One region of the Pseudarthrobacter woesei genome, then DNA from elsewhere that is predicted to be linked to it. Evidence: riboswitches for the same ligand, from Rfam matches in the RefSeq annotation. Region 1 holds a riboswitch; the other holds the start of a gene.

Region 1 (7,684 bases):
GGCAAGGTGGTCCTGGACTGGACCGGGTTCTAGCCCCCGCCGTCCGCATCGTTTTCCGGCACACCGCACACATTCAGCTGAGGAGCACAACCCATGTATTCAGCCATCAAGGACCAGTTGCAGCGCGAGCTGGACGAGATCCGCACCGCCGGCCTGTTCAAGACCGAGCGGCACATTGATTCACCCCAGGCCAGCCACATCAAGGCCGGCCAGCTCGGCGGGGGCAGCGCGGACGTGCTGAACTTCTGCGCCAACAACTACCTGGGCCTCGCCGACCACCCGGAGATTATCGCCGCCGCCAAGTCCGCGATGGACGAGCGCGGCTTCGGCATGGCCAGCGTGCGCTTCATCTGCGGCACCCAGGACCTGCACCTGGCCCTCGAGGCACGCGTCTCCGAGTTCCTCGGGACTGAGGACACCATCCTGTTCTCCAGCTGCTTCGATGCCAACGGCGGTGTGTTCGAGTCACTCTTCGGCCCGGAAGACGCCGTCATCTCCGACGCGCTCAACCACGCGTCCATCATCGACGGCATCCGGCTCTGCAAGGCCCAGCGGTTCCGGTACGCCAACCAGGACATGGCGGACCTCGAATCCAAGCTGATCGCGGCCACCACGCAGGAGAACCCGGCCCGCCGCAAGATCATCGTCACCGACGGCGTCTTCTCGATGGACGGCTTCCTTGCCCCGCTCGAGGCGATCTGCGAGCTCGCCGAGAAGTATGACGCCATGGTCATGGTGGACGACTCCCACGCCGTCGGCTTTATGGGCGCCACCGGCGCGGGCACCCCGGAACACGCCGGCGTCTCGGACCGGGTGGACATCTACACCGGCACCTTCGGCAAGGCCCTGGGCGGCGCCTCCGGCGGCTACGTCTCCGGCCGCCGCGAAGTCGTGGCCATGCTCCGCCAGAAGGCCCGCCCGTACCTGTTCTCCAACTCGCTGGCCCCGGCCATCGTCGCGGCCACCCTGAAAGCCCTGGACCTCGTCGAGAACTCCGGCGAACTGCGCGGCAAGCTCTTCGCCAATGCGGAGCTGTTCCGGAACCGGATGAGCGAGGAGGGCTTCGAACTGCTCCCCGGCGAGCACGCGATTGTCCCGGTGATGTTCGGCGACGCCGTCATGGCCGCCAGGGTCGCTGATGCCATGCTGCACAACGGCGTCTTCGTCACGGCATTCAGCTACCCGGTGGTCCCCAACGGTGCGGCCCGGATCCGCGTGCAGCTCTCCGCCGCGCACAGCACCGACGACGTCGAGTCCTGCGTCCAGGCCTTCGTGCGCAGCCGCGCCGCCGTCGCCGAAACCGTCGCCGGCTAGCACCGCTGCCACGGTTCGGGCCGGTTGAGGTTGCGGCGCCACAAACGGCGCCGCAACCCGATCGTCTGCAAGGATGGGAGCATGTCAGCTAATTACGATGTCGTGATTGTCGGCGGCGGTATCGCCGGCCTGTCCCTTGCCTCAGCCCTTGCCGGACAATGCAGCGTCGCGCTGGTGGAAGCCGAGCAGTCGCTGGCGTACCACACGTCCGCGCGCTCGGCCCGGCAGCTGATCCCCAGCTACGGGCCCGCCGTGGTCCAGGAACTCACGCTGCGCACCCTCGAACTCATCGCCGCCCAGGACGCCGCCCGGCCGGAACCGGTGCTCTCGCCCCGCAGCTTTATGCTGATCGGCGACGACGCCACCGTGCGGGAGCAGGCCAGCGGCCACATGCAGCGGATCACCCATGCCGAGGCCCTCGAGCTCTGCCCGGCCCTGGTTCCGGACTCCTTCAGCGCCGCGGGCCTGGACACCGGCTCCTTCGCCTGCAACGCTCCCGTACTGCTTGACGACCACCGCCGGCGTGCCGAAGCCGGCGGCGTGGACATCATCACCGGTGCCCGGGTCCATTCGGCCCAGCGCCTGGGCTCCGGCTGGGAGCTCGGCGCCGGGCAGGAAGGCTTCCGGGCCGGCGTTGTGGTCAACGCGGCCGGCGCCTGGGCGGACGAACTCGCCGTCCTCAGCGGCGTAGAGAAAGTCCAGCTACAGCCGTACCGGCGGACTGCCGCGATCGTCGACGTCGAACATCCCCTTCCGGAGCACAGCCCCATGGTGGCGGCCGCCGACGACAGCTTCTACTTCCGGCGCGACGGCGAACAGGTCCTCATCTCACCGTCGGAACACGTGCCGAGCGGCCCGGAAGACGCGCAGCCGTTTCCCGGCGACGTCGAGGCGCTGGTGGCCCGGCTCAACACCCTCACCACGCTGGGCATCCGCGGCATCCGCGGCGTCCGCACGGCCTGGACGGGGCTTCGGACGGAAGCGGCCGACGGCCTCCCCGTGGTGGGGTTCGACGCCGAGGCCCCCGGCTTCTTCTGGCTCGCCGGCCAGGGCGGCTACGGTTTCCAGACGTCCTCCGGCATCGCCGAGCTGGCCGCGGGACTGATCCTTGCGGGGCAGGGCCCGGCTGGGGCCGCCGCCGGAACCGCAGCAGCCGCGAATCCGGCATCCCGGACGGGCGAGGCGCTGGCGGCAACCCGCTGGTCCATCCGGCGCTGAAGAATGGACGCATGAGCACCCTGATTACCAATATCGCCGAGCTGATGACGCAGGACACCGAACACCGGGTCCTGAAGGACGCGGCCGTCGTGATCGAGGGCGAGCGGATCGGCTGGATCGGGCCGGCGGCGGAGGCACCGGCGGCGGACGAGGCCATCGACGCCGGTGGACGCGCCGTCCTGCCGGGCTGGGTCGATTCGCACACCCACCTGATCTTCGCCGGGGACCGGACGGCCGAGTTCGAGGCCCGGATGGCGGGGGAGAGCTACAGTGCCGGCGGGATCGCCGTGACCACCGGCGCCACTCGGAGCACCAGCGACTTCGACCTCACCCGGCTGGCGATGGGACGGGTGGCCGAGGCCGTCTCGCAGGGCACCACATATCTCGAGACCAAGACCGGCTACGGCCTGGATGTTGAGAACGAGGCCCGCAGCGCCCGGATTGCCTCCACCGTCGCGGACGAGGTCACCTACCTCGGCGCCCATCTGGTGCCCGCCGGGCTGGATTCCGAGGAGTACACCGACCTCGTCTGCGGACCCATGCTCTCCGCCGTCCGGCCCTACGTCCGCTGGGCCGACGTCTTCTGCGAACGGGGTGCTTTTAACGAGGACCAGTCGCGGCGCGTGCTCCAGGCCTGCAAGGACGCCGGGCTCGGGCTCCGCGTGCACGGCAACCAGCTCGGCGAAGGCCCCGGCGTGCGGCTCGCGGTCGAATTCGGCGCCGCCAGCGTGGACCACGTGAACTACCTCTCCGCCGCCGACGTCGACGCCCTCGCCGCGAGCTGGTCCGGTTGGGACGCCGGAACCGGGCAGCGCGGCACCGTGGCCACGTGCCTGCCGGCCTGCGATCTCTCCACCCGCCAGCCGCTGGCCCCGGGCCGGGAACTGCTCGACGCCGGGGTGCAGCTCGCGCTGGCCTCCAACTGCAATCCCGGCACCTCCTATACGAGCTCCATGGCGTTCTGCGTCACCACCGCTGTGCTGCAGATGCGGCTCAGCGTCCACGAGGCCGTGCGGGCGGCGACCTACGGCGGTGCGCTGGCGCTCGGACGCGGGTCCGGGAACGACGTCGACGGCGAACGCGCCGTCGGCTCGATCGCCGTCGGACACCGCGCGGACCTGCACCTGCTCAACGCGCCGTCCGCCACCCACCTGGCCTACCGGCCGGGCATTCCACTGACCCACGCCGTGTGGCGCGCGGGGGTCCGCGCCCGCTGACGCAGCGCGTGCGCTCCAGGGGGCGGCCAGCTGCTAGAAAAACATCGGCGGGGCGTCCAGGACCGTTTCATCGACGCGCCGGGCTTCCCACTGGCTGAACGGCTTGTCCAGCTCATACTTGCCCAACCCGGTACGGTGCAGGGTCCGGACCGCGGCGTTTTCCGGGTTGTTGAGGGACTCGAAGTACTCCACGGACCAGTGGAACCAGCGCATGCAGAACAGCCGCATGGTCAGCCCGTGCGTCACGAACAGCGCGTTCGGGGCGTAGCTCGGCTTGGACCAGTGCCGGTACAGGGTTTCCATAAAGGAGGAGATCCTGTCGTACACATCGGAGCCGGACTCGCCCTCCCGGAAGCGGTAGAAGAAGTGGCCGTAGGCGTTGCGGAGCTCCTTCTGGTCCTCGATCTCGCCGGCGATCTGGAAGTTCGCCCAGTCCTGCTCCCGCAGCCGCGGCTCCTCGATGACCCGCTCAATCAGCGGACCGAGGTTGAGCGCCTCGAGGGTCTGGTAGGCGCGGAGATAGGGGGAGACATAGACGCAGACCGGTCGTCCGTCCAGCAGCCGCCGGACCTGCGTGCCGGCGGCGCGGGCCTGCTCGAGGCCCAGCTCGGTCAGCGGAATCCGGTAATCGGGCACCCGGTTGTAGATCGCGGTGTCGGCGTTGGCGGCGGACTGGCCATGCCGGATCATGATGATTTTCCCGGGCGCACTCATAAACCCCAAGCATAGGCGCCAACTACAGGCAAGATAGGAACATGTTGGTTCCCTCCCGCCGTCGGCTGCGGATCGAAGTATGGATTGTCCTGGGCCTGTCGCTGGGGCAGTCCGCCGTGTACTCGGTGGTGCAGCTGCTGGACAAGATGACCCGGGCGCCGCTGGCCCAGGGGACCTCCACGCTGAACCGCTCGCAAAGCCCCCGCGAGTACTTCGATCTCACCTACCAGCTGCTGGACATCATCTTCGCCCTCGTTCCGGTGGCCCTGGTGATCTACTTCCTCTCCGAGCACCGTCCCGCGTTCGGGTCCGGCGCCACGGCCTGCGGCAAGCTGGGCTTCAATTTCGCCCGGCCAGGCAAGGACCTGCTGCAGGGACTGGGCCTGGCGGCGCTGATCGGGATCCCCTCGCTGGGCCTCTACGCCGCGGGCCGGGCCCTTGGGATCACCACGGCGATCATCCCCAGCGCGCTGGACTCGTACTGGTGGACGGTGCCGGTGCTCATCCTCTCCGCGGTCCGGCACGGGATCGTGGAGGAAGTCATTGTGGTGGGTTATCTGCTGGACCGGCTCCCCGCATTGGGCTGGAGCATGCCTGTGGCCATCTTTGCCAGCTCCATGCTGCGCGGCAGCTATCACCTGTACCAGGGCTTCGGGCCGTTCATCGGAAACGCGATCATGGGCGTCGTCTTCGCCTTGGTCTACACCCGGACCCGCCGCGTGATGCCGCTGGTGATTGCGCACGCCCTGCTGGACATCGTGGCGTTCGTGGGATTCAGCCTGTTTGGCAAGGCCGTCGGCCTGGGCTGAGTGTGCACAAAGCAACGCGGGGTCACTTCGCGCCCATCCGGAGCCTTGGGACGGGCGCGAAGTGACCCCGCGTTGGTAAAAGGTATCGGCCGCCATCGATGGGTGACGTCATTGGCACCCGCCGATGGCGGCCGAAGCGGGGGGAGGTGAAGCGTCAGATCGTGACGGCTCCGGAGGCCGTCTCAAACGTGACGGAGAGGATACCGGGTGTCCCGCGGGGGGCGAGCCAGTTCACGGCCACGTCCTCCAGCGGCTTTTCCACCGGAACACCGAGCCATTCGGTCACGCGCTCAGCAGAGCCCGCGATGGTGAGGGCCGACATCTTGACGTTGCTCTCGTAGGCCTTCGACGGGTGGAGTTCCGGATCGCCCTCCCACTTGAGCATGTACGGGACTTGGGGATCGGCGATGAGTCCCAGGATGCCGATCTGCTTCCAGACCAGTTCGCGGCCGTCGGGGAACTTGCGGTTGCCGTTGACGGCGGAGCGGCCGAGCCGCTCCTCGAACGGTGCCAGGTCCTTGACCTCGACACACCAACCCATCCAGCCGCCGCCCGCTTCGGAGCGGGCGCGTACGGCCTGGCCGAAGGGCGCCTTGTCCGATGCCGGGTGGTTCAGGGCCTCGACAACCTCGAGGTACTTGTGTCCCGCCAGCGGGATAATCATGTTGCGGGTCCCGAATCGGGGGTGTACTCCGCCCTTCACGGCTTCGACGCCGAGGGCAGACGCGATTCGTTCGGTGGTGGCAGCCAAGCCATCTTGTTCACAGGCGTAAGAGACGTGATCCATGCGCATGCCCTCATCTTGACACTTTGTGATGCGCCTCTCAGCTTAGGGTGTCCTAACCGGGATGGGATGTCATGTTCTTCCCGCCGGTGACGCGGACTTTCCCCGTCGTCACTGACCCGGGACGCCCCGGACCTTCCCCCTCCAGCGGGTCACTTCATCTTCGTCACAAAGCTATCCACACCCGGGAAACGGTTCCTAGACTGGGTCCAGGTCATGAGTGCCAGCAGATTGCCCCGGCTTGCTGGCCGGCAACCCTCGTTTCGCGGTGGGGTGCCCCGGGTGAAGACCTGGCCGTCCGGCGCCCGCCGGAGGGCAAGCGCGGCGCCTGTGCCGCCCCGGGCCGATGAGCCCGGCGGCGGACCGTGCCCGGTCCTTTGAGGAGCATCCCGATGTCCAATGCCTGGTCCTTCGAAACCCGCCAGATCCACGCCGGCCAGGAGCCGGACAGCGCCACCGGCGCGCGGGCGCTGCCCATCTACCAGACGACGTCGTTCGTGTTCCCGAGCGCCGAAAGCGCCGCGAACCGCTTCGCCCTCGCCGAACTCGCCCCCATCTACACCCGGATCGGCAACCCTACCCAGGATGCCGTAGAGCAGCGGGTGGCAAGCCTGGAGGGCGGCCTCGCGTCGCTGCTGCTGAGCTCCGGCCAGGCCGCCGAGACCTTCGCGATCCTCAACGTCGCCGAGGCGGGCGACCATGTGGTGGCCAGCCCCAGCCTCTATGGCGGCACCTACAACCTGCTGGCGCACACGCTGAAGAAGTTCGGCATCTCCGTGACGTTCGTGGCGGATCCGGACAACCTGGCGCAGTGGCGCGATGCCGTCCAGCCCAACACCAAGCTGTTCTTCGGTGAAGTGGTCTCCAACCCCCGCCAGGACGTGCTCGATATCGAGGGCATCTCGAAGGTGGCCCACGAGGCCGGTGTGCCGCTGATCGTTGACAACACCCTGTCCACCCCGTACCTGATCCGCCCGATCGAGTGGGGCGCTGACATTGTGGTCCACTCCGCCACCAAGTACCTCGGCGGCCACGGCGCCGCGATCGCCGGCGTGATCGTGGACTCCGGCAACTTCGACTTCGGCAGGGACCCGGAGCGGTTCCCCGGCTTCAACACCCCCGATCCCAGCTACAACGGCCTCGTCTATGCCCGGGACCTCGGCAAGGACGGTGCCCTCGGCTCGAACCTTTCCTACATCCTCAAGGCCCGTGTCCAGCTCCTGCGCGACCTCGGCTCGGCGGTATCCCCGTTCAACGCCTTCCTCATCGCCCAGGGCATCGAGACCCTGAGCCTGCGCGTCGAGCGCCACGTCGCCAACGCCACCACGGTGGCCGAATGGCTGGAGGCACGGGACGACGTCGAATCCGTCGCCTACGCCGGGCTGCCGTCCAGCCCCTGGTACGAGCGCGGCCGCAAGTACGGCCCCAAGGGCACCGGCGCCGTCGTGTCTTTCAACATCGCCGGGGGAGCGGAGGCCGGACAGCGCTTCGTCGATGCCCTCGAACTGCACTCCCATGTGGCGAATATCGGCGACGTGCGCTCGCTGGTGATCCACCCGGCGTCGACCACCCACAGCCAGCTGACGCCGGAACAGCAGGCGATTGCCGGCGTGACCCCCGGCCTTGTA
Region 2 (7,684 bases), on a different contig from region 1:
GCGGTCACCATGGAGGCACGGGGGTTTGGCGGCTCACAGCGGACGTGGGCGCGGACATCGACCTACAGCATCCTGGACGTGTGGGTGCTGCTGGGCGGGCTGGGTATCGCCGTGGCTTCCGCCGCCGCGGCACTGGGGGCCGGGACCTGGAATATGGTCTTCCTGACGCGGCAGTAGCGGGCAGTATCGCACAGTACGGATATCCCTGTGAGCTTAACGGCATTCCGGCGGCAATCCCCGGGGTGAATAACTCATCCGTGATATTTTCTTGTGATGACTCAACAGACTGCTGAACATGTAGGTGTGCTGCTCCGCGATGCCCGCGGCCAGAAGGGCTGGACCCAGGGACAGCTCGCCGCCGAGCTGGGAACCAGCCAGAGCGCCATCGCCAGAATGGAACAGGGCAAGCAGAACCTGAGCCTGAAAATGATCCAGCGGCTCGAGTCGATCTTCGGCCGCACCATCGTCAAGGTGGGCCGCCCGGCCATGGCCCACCTCCGGGTCGAGGGCGGCCGCAGGCTCTCCGGCGCCGTTGACGTCAACAGCAGCAAGAACGCCGGCGTCGCCCTGCTCTGCGCAAGCCTGATCAACCGCGGCACCACGACGCTGCGCCGGCTGGCCCGGATCGAAGAGGTCAACCGGATCGTGGAGGTGCTGACCAGCATCGGCGTCGAATGCACCTGGCTCAACGCCAGCGATCTGCAGATCCGCCGTCCCGCCGTCCTGGACCTCGGCTCCATGGACGTGGAGGCTGCCCGCCGCACCCGCAGCGTGATCATGCTGCTGGGTCCCCTGCTGGACGAATCCAGCGAATACCGGCTGCCCTACGCGGGCGGTTGCGACCTCGGCACCCGCACCGTGCAGCCGCACATGCAGGCGCTGCGCCAGTTCGGCCTCAGCGTGGACGCCAAGTCCGGCTTCTATGCGGTGCAGGCACCGCCGTCGGACGGGCTCGACCGCTCCTTCGTGCTGGGCGAACGCGGCGACACCGTCACCGAGAACGCCATTATGGCCGCCGCCCACCGCCGCGGCACCACGATCATCCGCAACGCCAGCCCCAACTACATGGTGCAGGACCTGTGCTTCTACCTGCAGATGCTCGGCGTCGAGATCGACGGTGTGGGAACCACCACCCTGAAGATCACCGGCCGGCCTTCGATCGACGTCGACATCGAATACTTCCCGTCCGAGGACCCGATCGAGGCGATGAGCCTCATCACCGCCGGCATTGTGACGAACTCGGAAGTGACCATCCGCCGCGTCCCCATCGAGTTCATGGAAATCGAACTTGCGACGCTGGAGCAGATGGGCCAGCGGCTGGAGGTGTCCGGCGAATACCTGGCCCGCAACGGCCGCACGAGGCTGGTCGACGTCACCACCAGGCCGTCCGAGCTGCGCGCGCCGGAGGACAAGATCCACCCGATGCCGTTCCCCGGCCTGAACATCGACAACCTGCCGTTCTTCGCGGTCATCGCCGCGAATGCCAAGGGCCAGACGATGATCCACGACTGGGTCTATGACAACCGCGCGATCTACCTGACCGAACTGAACAAGCTCGGTGCCCAGGTGCAGCTTCTCGATCCCCACCGGATCTACGTCAACGGACCCACCAAGTGGCGCGCGGCCGAGGTGGGCTGCCCGCCCGCGCTCCGCCCCGCCGCCTGCCTGCTGCTGGCGATGCTCGCTGCCCGCGGCGTCTCGGAGCTGCGGAACATCTACGTGATCGAGCGCGGCTACGAAGACCTGGCCGAGCGGCTCAACACCATCGGCGCGAAGATCGAGTACTTCCAGGACTGACCCGGCTGACCCGGCTGGCCCAAGCAACGCGGGGTCACTCCGCGCCCGTCCGGCGGCCCGGCATGGGCGCGGAGCGACCCCGCGTTGGGGTAGCGCGCTTGGACGGGTCCTGACGCACAATAGATGCATGCGCACCTTCGGCGTGGAGGAAGAACTGCTGATCGTCGACCCGGAAACAGGGATGCCCCTTGCCCTGGCCGACGTTATGCTGCCCACTCTGGTCCCGCCAAAGCCGGACACCGGCCGGGACGTGTCAGCTGCGGCGCCCGAGCCGCCGGTCCACGAGGACGCGGGGTTCAGCTTCGAACTCAAGCTCGAACAGATTGAAACCCAGACGCCGCCGTGCCTGGACTACGCGGAGCTGCTCCGGCAGGTCAACCAGGGCCGAGCCCGCGCAGACCAGGCCGCACGGGAACACGGCGCCCGCATCGCTGCCCTGGCCACCTCGCCCCGGGGCTCCGCGACCCACACCACGCCCAAGCCGCGCTACGTCACCATGCAGGAACGCTTCGGGCTCACCGTCCGGAACCAGCTGACCTGCGGCTTCCACGTCCACACTTTCGTGGAGTCCCCGGAAGAGGGGGTGGCGGTGATGGACCGGATCCGCGACAAGCTGGCCGTGCTGATCGCCCTCAGCGCGAACTCGCCCTACTGGAACGGCGCAGAGACAGGATTTGAAAGCTACCGCACGCAGGCCTGGAACCGCTGGCCGGGCTCGGGCCCCACCATGATCTTCGGCAGTCTTCCGGCGTACCGGAGGGTGGTGACCCGGCTTGTGGACAGCGGGGTGCTGCTGGACGAGGGGATGATCTATTTCGACGCGCGGCTCTGCCGGCACCATCCCACCGTTGAGGTTCGGGTCTCCGACATCTGCCTCCGCGCCGAGGACGCGGCGCTGATCGCGGTGCTGGTGCGGGCACTCGTGGAAACGGCGTGCCGGGAATGGCACGACGGCGTCGAACCCGCCCCCGTGCCCACGCTGCTGCTGCGCATGGCGGCCTGGCAGGCCAGCAATTGCGGGCTGCGCGGGCAGCTGCTGGACTTCGGCACCTTCACGCCCGCCCCCGCCCGGCAGGTCGTCCATGCCTTCGTGGACTATCTGGCCCCCGTGCTGGCGGACCAGGGCGAGCTGGACCTGGTCCGGGAGGGCGTCGCGCGGATCCTCGCCGAGGGCACCGGCTCGCAGCTTCAGCGCCGGCCGTACGCGCAGGGCGGACTGGTCGCCGTCGTCCGCCGGGCCATTACGCTGACAGTGCAGGGAACCGGCACCGGGGTTCCCTCCGGCGAGGCGTCCTCCCTGGGCCGGGTTCGCCGCGGCTGAACAGGGCGGCTGAACAGGGCGGCGCCGAGTGGGCAGTTCGCGGCAGTGTTTTGCAAGCAACCCTAGACCCGCTTGAGTGCCTGTCCGAGGTCGCGGATCAGGTCATCGATGTCTTCCAGCCCCACGGAGAGCCGCACCACGCCGTCGCCGAGCCCAATCGCCGCGCGGCCGTCCGGTCCCATGGCGCGGTGTGTTGTTGTGGCGGGGTGGGTGATGAGGGACTTCGCATCGCCCAGGTTGTTGGAGATGTCGATGATCCGGAGCCCGTCCAGCAGGGCGAACGCGGCGTCCTTGGCGGAGCGGCCCGGCGGCGGCGAGAGCTCGAGCGTGAGCACCGTGCCGCCGGCCTTCATTTGCTTCGCGGCCAGCTCGTACTGCGGGTGCGATTTCAGCAGCGGGTATTTCACCCAGTTCACCGCGGGCTGCTCCTCAAGCCATTCGGCCAGCCGCAGTGCGGAGGCGGAGGAGTGGTTCACCCGCAGTGCCATGGTCTCCAGTCCCTTGGTGAGGACCCACGCGTTGAAGGCGGAGAGCGCCGGGCCGGTGTGGCGCATCAGCTGCTTGACCGGCCCCTCGATGAACTCCCTCGTGCCCAGGATCGCGCCGCCGAGCACCCGGCCCTGGCCGTCGATGTGCTTGGTGCCGGAGTAGACGATCACGTCCGCGCCGAACTCCCCGCAGCGCTGCAGCAGGGGAGTGGCGAAAACGTTGTCGACGACGACGGTGGCGCCGGCGGCGTGGGCCAGTTCGCAGACGGCGGCGATGTCCACAATTTCCTGCATCGGGTTCGACGGCGACTCGAAGAAGACCGCCGTCGTCGGCTCGGCCAGTGCAGCCCGCCACTGCGCCAGATCGGTGCCGTCCACGAAGACCGTCTCCACGCCCCAGCGCGGCAGGATCTCGTTGAGGATCACGAAGCAGGAGCCGAACAGCGAACGGGCCGCGACCACACGGTCGCCGGCGGCCAGCAGGGCGCCGAGGGCCGTGAAGACAGCGGACATTCCGGACGCCGTCGCAAAGCACGCCTCGGTGCCTTCGAGCAGCCGGAGGCGTTCCTGGAAGGTCGCCACGGACGGGTTGCCGTAGCGGGAGTAGACGAAGCGCTCGTCCTCACCTGTGAAGGCGCGCTCCGCCGCGGCGGCGGATTCGAAGACGAAACCGGAGTTGAGGAAAATCGGCTCGGTGGTTTCCTGGAAGCCGGTGCGGTCGAGTCCGCCGCGGACGGCCCGCGTGTCGGGGCTCCAGCCGGCGGCGTCGGGGTTGAATGTCATCTAGTGCTTTCCGCGGTTGGTGGGCAGGCCCCGGTTCTTCCAGCCGTTGACGGTCCGTTCGCCGTGCCGGTCCGGTTCGCCTTCGAATCCTTCGAGGACGTTGTACGAGGTGAAGCCGGCCTCGGTGGCGGCATTCGCGGCGGCGATGGAGCGGGCGCCGGAACGGCACAGGAAGACCAGTTCGGTGCCTTGCTCTTGGGGGGCCTGCTGCTTGAGCTGCTGGAGGAACTGCGGATTGGGGATGCCGCCGGCCAGGGTCCACTGGATGAACAGCGGATCGTTCCGCAAGCCGTTCGCGGACGCGGTGTCCGGAATGCCGATGTGCGCCCACTCGCCTTCGGTGCGGACGTCCACCAGGAGGGCGCCCGCCTCGAGCCTGGCCCAGGCTTCCTGCGGGCTGAGGTCCCCGGCGTAGCTCACGCGTGGCCCTCGATGGTCTCTTCGTAGCCGAAGCCGTCGCTGTCCAGATCATCGACGGCGTTGGCGACGGCGGCGTCCGCGCTGGCGATTGCGGCCGGCAGCACCACTGCCTGGGCAACGATGACGCTGCTGCCGTTGAACGTGGCGGAGGGGCCTCCGTGCAGCACGTATCCCTCGGCCAGGGCAGTCGAAACGCGCTCGCAAAAGGCGCGGTCGTCGGGGCCGGTGAACAGCCGGTAGGCCAGCTTTTCCCCGGCCGTTGCGGCGGGTGTGCCGGGGGCGGCGGGGGACGGGGCGGGTGCTGTGCTTGGGACAGCGGGGGCGGACGCGTCAGGCACGACGGATCTCCTTCTTTCACGCTTGCAGCTCGAATGGTCGATATGCCGAGTATTCACCTGAGGCACCCCGCCGCGAAAGGGAGGGTTGCCGACCGGCCAGTCAGGGCTTGGCACCGGGTCTCATTACTCCCCAAAAACGTAACACCTCCGACGCCGGCCCGCACCGCCGTCGTCATGTTAAGTCACGGGAACCGGTCAACGCGGGGTCACTTACGGCCCATCCCGCCCCCGGCGATGGGCCGTAAATGACCCCGCGTTGCTGTTACAAACGGCGCTGCCGGAGGTTCCGAGCAACAACGAAGGCACCGGTCAGGAGTGCGACGGCGCCCAATCCGGCGGCCAGGGTCTTTACTGGCAACTGTGGCATGGCGGACTTGGGGCTTGCCGGGATTCCTGCATCGCCAGTTTTCGGGGCGGGTGCGGTTTTAGCACCTGCGGTGAACACAGCCGGCTCCACTCCCATCACGATCCGGTCTCCGGGCGTTGCCCTTTGAAGGAGCCGGGTCACCGTGTGCAGGTCGGTGGAAATGCATCCCACGGTGGGCGAATTGCCGGCGTGAAGGAAGATGGCGAATGACGCACCCTGGACCGTGGGCATGTCGGGTTCACGGTTCCAATTGATGACCGCCGCCTGCTCGTAGTCGCCCTGCCGAAGATAGAACCACAGGTTCTCGTCCGCACCGCCATCCTCACCTTCAAAGTACTGGTTGTACGTCGGGCCTGGCTCCCCGCCCCACCGCGAGTCGCGATTAATGGTGTGGTACTTGAGGGCCGTTCCTGGATTTGCCCTGCCAAGCGCCTCCGTGAAGGAGAATGACCCCGACGGCGAGTAGAGAGTGTCCTGCCACATCTTGCCCGGCGGGGCGAAACCGGATCTGCCCGCAAAACCCGTGCTTTGCCACTCCTGGACATACGCTGCTCCAGTGTTGACGCACCCGGTAATGAGGACCTCAATATCGCCATAGGATTTCGCCGTGGCGAACGTCACGCGGTCCGCCTCGTAGGTGGCGTGCCGCACTTCCCCTGCGTTCAATCGCTCACACGGGTTCGTGACAAGCCCCGGTGGAGGCGCGGCCAAGCTCGGAGCTGTCGATAGACCCAGCACCGCTGAAATGGCAATGGGCACTGCCACCAGAAGCCTCATCATTGCTATTGCGAACCTCGCTGAATGTCATCGCCAGTCGACGTGGGCGCTACGTCGCGCGCGAGGTTTACGGGATCAGCTTCCGTACTGCTGCGAGAGGCTGCGGCGGAGTGTATGGGCCCGTCTGCAGCAGAATCTCCTTTGTCGAGCACCCGGCGTCGCGCGCGATCGGCGCCGCTGGACACAAGACGTTCCAGGGGTCCCTGCTTGCCGGCTGTGACGTTCCTCCAGATGATGGCGAAAAGAGCCGCGGCGACCAGCTGGACTGCCAGGCATACCCCGGGCCGGTCCAGGAGGAAGCCGGTGGAAAGGATGATGAGGTGCGCCGAGTACAGGGTCAGCGTCATTCCGCCCATTACGGCCAGCGGCATGAGCGCCGGCGCGGCCTTGTTGCCGAGGATCAGCATGGCGCCGAGAACTGCCGCAGCGATACCGATGGTGTTGAGTAGTTCCAGCGGAGTGGATGAATACGGTGACAGGATGGCAAGCCACCACCACGACGTCGTCGGGAGGCCGGGATCGGGACCCCAGATCTGGACGTCACGAATTCCTTCGGTTCCCAGCCAGGGGGTGGATTCCAGCAGGCGGGTTCTGCCGCCGAAGGGTCCCAGCAGGAGCTCGGACACGAGCCATGCGCCCGCCGCGAGTCCGAGCCCGCCGAGAGCCACTTTGACCTGCAGGGCGTGGGAACGCAGGTCAAGTCTGCCAAGAGCAAGACCGGCGCAGATATAGGCCATCCAGGGGATCGCGGGGTAGGTTCCGGACACGAGCAGCGTGGAGATGGTCGCCGTCGGCTCGGTGACAAGTGAGGCGAATGTTGGATCGAAACCGTCGAGGGTTGGCAAGTCGTCGCGAACCGCCTGCATGATGATGGGCCCGAGTACGGCAAAGACAACGGCAGCGAATGCGAGGGCGCGGGGGCCGAACCCCAACAGCGGAATCGCCATGAGGAACAGCACCCCGTAGTAGGCCAAAATGATTGCCGCCGGCGGGTTCAGAGAGGCGATGAGCAGGCCGATGGAGAGGATAACGACGGCGCGTACGGCCAGGGACGATTTCGCGGCCGTAAGCGCCCGGCCCCTGAGCGGGTTCATCCCTCCGGAGGTGAAGGTCAGCGAAATCCCGGCCAGCAAGGCGAATAGGCCGGCCGATGCCCCTGAAAAGATGGTCCAGGTCAAGGTCGGTTCGAAGTTCTCGTCAACCCCGGGCAGGATGTGGATTGCCATCATGCCGATCAGGGCGATTCCCCTGGCGACGTCGACGCCGATGAGGCGCTGCTTTGTGGTCGATGTCATGGCTGTCCTTTGCTCAAGATTTTTCCGATCCAAACCGTCATGCTGGTTGCGAGGATGAGACCCTCGCTGTCGCCAGGTCCAGCATCAAGACCCTGATT

Evidence for each region. Region 1 has a riboswitch for S-adenosylmethionine ahead of ACZYZE_RS09095 (bifunctional o-acetylhomoserine/o-acetylserine sulfhydrylase). Riboswitches for the same ligand answer to the same signal wherever they lie in the genome.
Region 2: it holds a riboswitch for S-adenosylmethionine, as region 1 does, so the genes downstream of both, ACZYZE_RS11015 (DUF1737 domain-containing protein) here and ACZYZE_RS09095 (bifunctional o-acetylhomoserine/o-acetylserine sulfhydrylase) in region 1, are expected to answer to the same signal.

What each region holds. Positions count from the first base shown of each region.
Region 1 covers NZ_JBVAYU010000005.1:58,139-65,822, forward strand. The annotation lists gene tdh (L-threonine 3-dehydrogenase) at 1-33, shown strand, start outside; gene ACZYZE_RS09065 (glycine C-acetyltransferase) at 94-1,314, shown strand; gene ACZYZE_RS09070 (NAD(P)/FAD-dependent oxidoreductase) at 1,396-2,532, shown strand; gene hutI (imidazolonepropionase) at 2,544-3,749, shown strand; gene ACZYZE_RS09080 (histidine phosphatase family protein) at 3,783-4,463, opposite strand; gene ACZYZE_RS09085 (CPBP family intramembrane glutamic endopeptidase) at 4,505-5,272, shown strand; gene ACZYZE_RS09090 (VOC family protein) at 5,427-6,065, opposite strand; SAM riboswitch class IV at 6,269-6,384, shown strand; gene ACZYZE_RS09095 (bifunctional o-acetylhomoserine/o-acetylserine sulfhydrylase) at 6,449-7,684, shown strand, end outside.
Region 2 covers NZ_JBVAYU010000006.1:194,853-202,536, reverse strand. The annotation lists gene ACZYZE_RS11040 (energy-coupling factor transporter transmembrane component T family protein) at 1-177, shown strand, start outside; gene ACZYZE_RS11035 (UDP-N-acetylglucosamine 1-carboxyvinyltransferase) at 274-1,797, shown strand; gene ACZYZE_RS11030 (glutamate--cysteine ligase 2) at 1,925-3,118, shown strand; gene ACZYZE_RS11025 (O-succinylhomoserine sulfhydrylase) at 3,181-4,389, opposite strand; gene ACZYZE_RS11020 (rhodanese-like domain-containing protein) at 4,390-4,809, opposite strand; gene ACZYZE_RS11015 (DUF1737 domain-containing protein) at 4,806-5,054, opposite strand; SAM riboswitch class IV at 5,161-5,275, opposite strand; gene ACZYZE_RS11010 (hypothetical protein) at 5,410-6,180, opposite strand; gene ACZYZE_RS11005 (heparan-alpha-glucosaminide N-acetyltransferase domain-containing protein) at 6,297-7,586, opposite strand; gene dapA (4-hydroxy-tetrahydrodipicolinate synthase) at 7,624-7,684, opposite strand, start outside.